2 regions of the Kosakonia radicincitans DSM 16656 genome follow, and region 1 is predicted to be linked to the other one. Evidence: predicted binding sites of a transcription regulator. Region 1 holds the regulator's gene; the other holds the start of a gene.

Region 1 (4,335 bases):
ACCAATGTTCACTGAAGAAGAGAGTCCTGGCGCTTCATGTGCGACGCGCATTACACGCATTTGCAGCGGCGGAACCACAGCAAAGGTCGCTGCGCCCCAGACCACCATGCTGATAGCCGCGCCTACTTCGCTGCGGGCCAGGAACGGAATAGCCAGCATGATGGCAATCAGCAGGATAAGAAAACCTTTCAGCGTACCGGTTACCGAACGATCCGCCAGTTTGCCGCCAAGGTAGTTGCCAATCGAGAAACCGACGCCAATCAGCACCAACATCCCGGTAACAAACACCGGCGTAGCATCAGTAATGGTGCGCAGCACCGGCGAAATATAGGTATAAAGCGTGAACATCGCGCCCGCGCCGAGCACCGTCGTCAGCAGTGCCGACAGCACCTGTGGACGAACCAGCACGGACAACTCTTTGCGTACATCCGGACGTTCGCCCGTTCCGCCGCCAGGCAGTGAAAAGTAGAGGCTCAGCATGGCAACCAGACCCAGCACGGCGGTCGCCATAAACGACATGCGCCAGCCGATGGTTTCACCCAGCCAGGTTGCAGCAGGCACACCGCCAATATTGGCGATAGTCAGCCCCATAAACATGGTGGCGACGGCGCTGGCTTGTTTCTCTTTTGCCACCACGCTTGCGGCAACAACCGATCCCAGACCAAAGAAGGCGCCGTGGTTGAGGCTGGTAACGATGCGCGCCAGCATTAAGGTGGTGTAGTCCGGCGCGATTGCCGACAGCACATTACCCAGCGTAAAGATCGCCATCAGGAAGATCAGCGCGTTACGTCTGCCACGGTGCGACAGCAGCAGCGTCATCAGCGGCGCCCCCACCATCACGCCAATCGCATAAGCGCTAATCAACATCCCCGCCGCCGGAATGGAAACATCGACGCCACGGGCAATAACGGGCAGCAATCCCATCGGGGAGAACTCCGTTGTACCTATCCCAAAGGCGCCAATCGCCAGGGCAAGCAGAGGGAAATTTACTTTCATCGTTTGACTCCGAAAAAGCCGTGTCGGTTGGAGACACTGTCGCAGAAGTCAAAAGTATGACAGCAATCACAAAAAACAGAAGTTAGCAGAATGACAAAAGATTATTGCAGAAGTGATAACAATGGCGGGGAAAGCCGAGGGAGAAGGCTCTCCCTCGTGCCAGATCAATGCAGCGCGGCGGTCAGCCCACCGAAAACAATCAGGCTCAGAACAATGACGGTAGTGACCAAAGAATACTTCAGATCGGTGCTCATCAATTTTTCTCCATTTTCATTTCCCCACAAAAAGTGAGTTTGCGCATTTTTGCACAAATAATCATAAAAATCTTGCAGGAATTAGGAGGAGATATGTTTTAGCGCTTCCCCTTTTGCTCAAGATAAGACAAAATTCGACGCTAAATTTATTAGCGTACCGGCCATTGACTCCCCTCCTGACGTTTAGTGTCTTTTTCCCGGCGTACCGCACTCACTTTGCTGGGGTTCAGGGTGATGGAAGGCAAACGTTTACCTTAAGTATTATCAGGAGCTTATGATATGGTCTGGAGTGATTTCTGATGGCAACGATTAAAGACGTCGCGAAACGAGCAAACGTTTCCACTACAACCGTATCACATGTAATTAACAAAACGCGCTTCGTCGCTGAAGAGACTCGCAATGCCGTATGGGCGGCGATTAAAGAGTTACATTACTCCCCCAGCGCTGTGGCACGTAGCCTGAAGGTCAATCACACCAAATCGATCGGTTTACTGGCCACAAGCAGCGAAGCCGCCTATTTTGCCGAGATCATCGAAGCCGTAGAGAAAAAATGCTTCCAGAAAGGCTACACCTTGATCCTCGGCAACGCCTGGAACAGCCTTGAGAAACAGCGCGCCTACCTGTCGATGATGGCGCAAAAACGTGTCGATGGCCTGCTGGTGATGTGCTCCGAATACCCGGAGTCGCTGCTGAGCATGCTGGAAGAGTACCGTAATATCCCAATGGTGGTGATGGACTGGGGCGAGGCGAAAGCCGATTTTACCGATTCGGTCATTGATAATGCTTTTGAAGGCGGCTATATGGCTGGCCGCTATCTGATTGAGCGCGGACATCGCGATATCGGCGTCATTCCAGGCCCGCTGGAGCGCAACACCGGCGCAGGCCGCCTCGCCGGTTTTATGAAAGCGATGGAAGAGGCGATCATTACCGTACCGGAAAACTGGATCGTGCAGGGCGACTTTGAACCGGAATCGGGTTACCGGGCGATGCAGCAAATCCTCAACCAGTCCCACCGCCCTACTGCCGTGTTCTGCGGCGGCGATATTATGGCGATGGGTGCGCTCTGCGCGGCGGATGAGATGGGGCTGCGCGTTCCCCAGGATATTTCGCTGATCGGCTATGACAATGTGCGTAATTCCCGCTACTTTACGCCCGCACTGACCACCATCCATCAGCCGAAAGATTCGCTGGGCGAAACGGCGTTTACCATGTTGCTCGATCGTATCGTCAACAAGCGCGAAGAGTCGCAGTCCATTGAAGTCCATCCGCGTCTGATCGAGCGTCGTTCGGTGGCGGATGGTCCGTTCCGCGACTACCGCCGTTAATCACGCCCTGCGGGGGCCGCTACTCCGGCTCCCGCAACCATTCGCTGTTCAGCGTCTCACTGTCCCCCAGATACTCCAGCAGCCAGTTCAACGCCGGTGATGCGTCATTTTGTTGCCATGTCAGGCAGCAGGCCGCATCCGGAAACGGGTTCTCCAGTTCCAGCGCCACCCAGTCGCCGCTGTCCAGCCGCGGACGCGCGAAATGCGCGGGCACCATCCCCACACACAGCCCGGCAGAAAGGCAGGCTTCTGAAGCGGACCAGTCCGGCACGATTACCCGCTTCTGGTTATCCAGCAGCCAGGTAATACGTTTTGGCAACGAGCGCGACGTATCTTCCTGGATCAACGAAGGCCAGTTGCGCAACGTTTCATCGCTTAGCGGGCCGGGCATTGATGCCAGCGGATGGCGGCTGGAGACCACGCATTTCCAGCTCAGCATGCCCATATCACGAAACGCGTACCGTCCACCGACCGGGATCGCCTGGGTCGCGCCAATCGCCACCTCAACGCGGCCATCTGCCAGCGCATCCCAGACACCGTTGAACACCTCCTGGTAAACCTGTAACTCGACATCGTTAAAATGTCGGTAGAAATCGACGATCAGTTGCCGTGTTCGTGCCGGTTTCACAATGTTATCCACGGCAATCGCCAGTTGGCCGCGCCAGCCGTTGGCGATCTGTTGGCACTGCTGGCGGGTGATCTGCATTTTTTTGATAACAGATCGCCCCTCTTTTAAAAACCAGCTTCCGGCGGGCGTTAACTCCACATCCCGATGACGGCGTTCAAATAACGGAACTGCCAGCCACTCTTCGAGTTGGCGCACCGTATAGCTCACCGCTGAAGGTACGCGGTGCAGCTCCTGGGCGGCACCGCTGAAACTGCCGTTGCGCGCAACAGCATCAACCACTTCGAGTGAATATTCTGACCACATAATCTGCCTGCAAAAATTTTGAAACCACTGCGCAAATATTAGCGTTTCACAAGCAGGAAAGCACTCCTTACACTCGACAGCCCTGAAGAAGCAACAAGATGAGAACTCAAATGCAACCTGGAAAAGGATTTTTAGTCTGGCTCGCGGGATTAAGCGTGCTGGGCTTTTTAGCCACCGATATGTACCTGCCCGCGTTTAGCGCGATACAACAAGATTTGCAAACCTCCCCGGCCATCGTCAGCGCCACGCTGAGTTTGTTTCTGGCAGGCTTTGCTGTCGCACAACTGGTATGGGGCCCCTTGTCGGATCGCTATGGCCGCAGACCTATTTTGTTGAGCGGGCTGACTATTTTCGCACTTGGCTGTCTGGGAACATTGTGGGTACGGGACGCCAGCCTGTTACTTGCGCTGCGTTTCGTACAGGCAATCGGCGTTTGCGCCGCTACGGTTAGCTGGCAGGCGCTGGTCACTGACCACTATCCGGCACACCGCGTTAACCGTATCTTCGCGACCATTATGCCGCTGGTGGGCCTGACGCCTGCGCTGGCCCCCCTGCTGGGTGCCTGGATGCTGGCGCACTTCTCCTGGCAGGCGATTTTTGCCACTCTGCTGGCAATAACTCTGGTGCTGATGGTGCCTGCCTGGCGGTTGAAAGCGCCCGCCCAGCCTGCTGCGCTGCATGAACAGCCGCTGACCTTTTACGATCTGCTGCGCAATAAAGCATATCGCGGCAATGTCATCATCTACGCTGCCTGCTCGGCCAGTTTTTTTGCCTGGCTGACCGGTTCGCCGTTCATTTTGCACGAAATGGGTTATGGTCCGTCAGTAAT
Region 2 (4,335 bases), 560 kb from region 1:
ATTTACAATTACGATCTTACTGCGCGATCGGGCGCACAAATCTTGCCAAAAGCTGAACAATTAATCAGATAAATGAAGCAGTTTGGCAAATAGCATTGTCGTAATAACTGGCAATAAACGGGCTTTGTAAGCTCCAAAGCCCGTCGTTGCTGGGGGGAGGCTGCCTTGACGCGGCGTTTATAGCCCGGTAAGGTGCCTTTCGTGCGCTAAAGAAGTGCATAAATTACGTTTAACTTTGCTTATCTATAGAATTTATTATCATGGATAAATTTGACGCTAATCGCCGCAAACTGCTGGCGTTGGGTGGGGTTGCTCTTGGCGCCGCCATGTTACCAACGCAGGCGTTTGCTACCCTTTCCACGCCACGACCGCGTATTCTGACGCTGAATAATCTGAATACCGGAGAGTCTATTAAAGCTGAGTTCTTTGATGGCAGAGGCTATATTCAGGATGAATTAGCAAAACTGAATCATTTTTTCCGTGATTACCGCGCGAATAAAATTAAAACCATCGATCCTCAACTGTTTGACCACCTCTTTCGCCTGCAGGGGCTGCTGGGAACACGCAAGCCTGTGCAACTCATTTCCGGCTATCGTTCTGTTGATACCAATAATGAACTACGCGCGCACAGCCGCGGCGTGGCGAAACAGAGTTACCACACCAAAGGCCAGGCCATGGATTTCCATATTGAAGGGATTGCTCTGAGTAATATTCGCAAAGCAGCGTTATCTCTGCGCGCGGGTGGTGTAGGATACTACCCCAGCAGCAACTTTGTGCATATTGATACCGGGCCGGTGCGGCACTGGTAAACCTCAGAGGAGCAGTATGAACTATCGTATTATTCCGGTTACCGCGTTCTCACAGAATTGTTCGTTAATCTGGTGTGAACAGACTCAACTTGCCGCCGTGGTCGATCCTGGCGGTGATGCACAGCGTATTATCGCCGAAGTGGATGCTTCCGGCGTGACGCTGACGCAAGTTCTGCTCACGCATGGTCATCTTGATCATGTGGGTGCGGCAGCCGAAGTGGCGCAGCATTACGATGTGCCGATTATTGGCCCGGAAAAAAATGATGAGTTCTGGTTGCAGGGGCTGCCCGCCCAAAGCCGGATGTTTGGTCTGGATGATTGCCCGCCGCTGACGCCCGACCGCTGGTTAAATGAAGGCGATACGGTTACCGTCGGTAAGGTGACATTACAGGTATTGCATTGCCCGGGTCATACGCCGGGACATGTGGTGTTTTTTGATGCGCAGTCGCGTTTGCTGGTTTCTGGCGATGTGATCTTTAAAGGCGGCGTTGGGCGCAGCGATTTCCCGCAGGGGAATCATGCGCAGTTGATTGATTCAATCAAACGTAAATTGCTGCCTCTTGGCGATGACATCACCTTTATTCCTGGACACGGGCCAATGTCGACGCTGGGCAATGAACGGCTGCACAACCCGTTCCTGCAGGATGAATTACCGGTGTGGTAAATAAAAAAGGGTCGCTTCGGCGACCCTTTCTGCATGCGTGACATTTTACAGCACGGCGACAATTGCTTCGCACAGCGGCGACATATTATCCGGCGTCATACCTGCGACGTTAATACGCCCGGAAGCGACAGCGTAAATGCCAAACTCTTCGCGCAAACGCAGCACCTGCTCTTTAGTCAGGCCGCTGAACGAGAACATACCGTTCTGACGGGTAATAAAGCTGAAATCGCGATTAGCCCCTTTCTCCTGCAGCGTATTCACAAACAGCAGGCGCATACGCTGAATACGCTGGCGCATATCGGTCAGCTCCTGTTCCCAGATCGCGCGCAGTGCGTCATTGCTGAGAATGGTTGCCACGATAGAAGCGCCATGTGCTGGTGGATTGGAGTAGTTGGCGCGGATCACGGATTTCATCTGGCTGAAGGCGCGATCGGCGCTTTCTGCATCCGCCGCGACCAGCGTACAGGCGCCGACACGCTCGCTGTAGAGACCGAAGTTTTTGGAGAATGAGCTGGCGACGAGAAATTCTTTATGCAGCGCTGCGAACGCACGCAGGCCTTCAGCATCTTCTTCCAGACCGCGGGCAAACCCCTGATAGGCGAAATCGAACAGCGGCAACCAGCCTTTCTCAATGGAGAGTTTCGCCAGTGTTTCCCACTGCTCAAGTGTAGGATCGATACCCGTCGGGTTATGGCAGCAACCATGGAACAGCACCACATCGCCAGCTTGCGCATTGTTCAGGCTCGCCAGCATGCCGTCGAAATCCAGCGCATGGTTCTGCGCATCGTAATAGTTATATTCGCAGACTTCGAGGCCAGCGGAGTTAAAGACGCCTTTATGGTTCGGCCAGCTTGGATTGCTTACCCAGACGCGCTTAACGGAGGTGTTTTTGGCAAGGAAATCTGCCGCGACGCGCAGCCCGCCGGTGCCGCCCGGAGTCTGTGCGGTACGTGCACGTTTGTCATTGATAATCGCGCTGCCTTTGCCGAACAGCAGTTCCTGGGTGCAACGGCCAAACTCAGGAATACCATCAATGCTGAGGTAGTTCTTGGTGGCTTCATTTTCCAGCAGGTACTGTTCTGCTTTCTTCACGCTGGTTAATACCGGGGTCTTGCCGGTTTCATCTTTATAAACACCGATCCCTAAGTTGATTTTATTGGGGCGTTCATCGGCACGAAACAGATCGGCCAGACCCAGAATAGGGTCGGCAGGGGCAGCGGTTATATTCTCAAACATGACGAGGTTCCATTTTGATGACAGAAGGGAGATCCGCTATCAGGGTAACGGCTGACGCAAGAATTGCCAACCGTTTGCGATAAAAAGCGCGATGCTTTTCAAAAGTCGTCGGCATTTTTGTTTCAGGCATAAAAAAACAGGGCCGGAGCCCTGTTTGATATGCATATAACAGTCGAGGGGTGACTGATTAGAACTGGTAAACGATACCAACTGCAACGGTGTCGTCAGAACCTACGCCCAGTTTGTTGTCTTTATCAATCTGGTTGATGATGTAGTCAACATAGGTGGACATGTTTTTGTTGAAGTAGTAGGTTGCGCCCACTTCTACGTAGTTGATGAAGTCTTCGCTACCAATACCGTCAACATCTTTCGCTTTAGATTTGTAGTAAGCGATGGACGGACGCAGACCGAAATCGAACTGGTACTGTGCAACAACGGAGAAATCCTGAGTTTTGTTCAGGAAGCCATTCTGTGCAACACCGCTTGGCAGCGTGGTATCCAGACGAGTCGCGTTGCGGGTTTCTTCGTACATAGCAGCCAGGTAGATGTTGTTAGCGTCATATTTCAGACCAACAGCCCACTGCTCAGCTTTTTCGCCGGAGGTACCAAAGGCGGTCAGAGCTTGCTGAGCGTTAGTACGGTCAGCCGCGCCATAAGCACCAACGATACCGAAGCCTTCGAAGTCATAGCTTAAAGAAGTCGCCCAGCCGTCGCCGTTGGAACGAGTTGCGTCAGAACGCTCGTTTTTGCCCAGGTACTGGACACCGAAGTTCAGACCGTCAACCAGACCGAAGAAGTTGCTGTTACGGTAAGTAGCCAGACCACCCTGACGACCAGAGAAGAAGTTGTCGCTGTTGCTGGTATCACCACCGAATTCTGGCAGCATATCGGTTACACCGATTGCATCGTATACCAGACCGTAGTTACGACCGTAGTCGAAAGAACCTGCGTCGCCAGCTTTCAGACCAGCAAATGCCAGACGGGTTTTGTTACCATCTTGAACATCAGTACCACCTTCAGAGTTGTTACCCTGGAAGTTGTATTCCCACTGGCCGTAGCCGGTCAGCTGGTCGTTGATTTTGGTTTCGCCTTTAAAGCCCAGACGAGCGTAAGTTTTGTCACCATTGCCAGCGTAGCCATCGCTACCGTTGTCTTTGGTGAAGTAGTGCAGACCTACAGCTTTACCGTAGATATCTACTTTGTTGCCATCTTTGTTATAGATCTCAGCAGCGTTAGCTGCACCCGCTACCAGCAGGGCAGGGATAACCACTGCCAGGATATTGCGCTTCATCATTATTTATTACCCTCATTGGTTTTTTTGGACACCTGCCACTGCCGCCAATAATTTCCGTCAATAAAAATTTACGGAACTATTGATGAGAGTTTGGTGTCTTTCTGTGTCTGAGAGGCATCTTTCCAAACATATAATCGTTTCGCTAGCCTGAAAGTGCTACAAATGTCTTAAAGCGGTAACAAAAAGAAATATTGTGTAAAAAAGTATGAATTTAAGGGAACTTTGTGAACCATCTCAAAGTTCAGCACCAACCGCTGATAAAAACGGCACTCCCATTCCTATTTATATGAATTACTTATATTTAATTGAGATAATAGCTTTTCCTGGTCCGG

What was found. The regulator PurR, encoded in region 1, represses purine synthesis genes. The targets are predictions, from matches to a motif close to CANGCAAACGTTTGCNTG.
Region 2: the regulator PurR is predicted to act here: its motif matches at 2,773-2,790, upstream of Y71_RS17860 (amino acid aminotransferase).

The regions. Positions count from the first base shown of each region.
Region 1 is NZ_CP018016.1:3,123,641-3,127,975, forward strand. It holds gene Y71_RS14930 (MFS transporter) at 1-996, opposite strand, end outside; gene cydH (cytochrome bd-I oxidase subunit CydH) at 1,161-1,250, opposite strand; gene purR (HTH-type transcriptional repressor PurR) at 1,550-2,575, shown strand; gene punR (DNA-binding transcriptional activator PunR) at 2,595-3,506, opposite strand; gene punC (purine nucleoside transporter PunC) at 3,617-4,335, shown strand, end outside.
Region 2 is NZ_CP018016.1:3,683,302-3,687,636, reverse strand. It holds gene ldtD (L,D-transpeptidase) at 1-72, shown strand, start outside; gene mepK (peptidoglycan L,D-endopeptidase MepK) at 261-809, shown strand; gene Y71_RS17865 (MBL fold metallo-hydrolase) at 826-1,473, shown strand; gene Y71_RS17860 (amino acid aminotransferase) at 1,519-2,709, opposite strand; gene ompF (porin OmpF) at 2,897-4,003, opposite strand.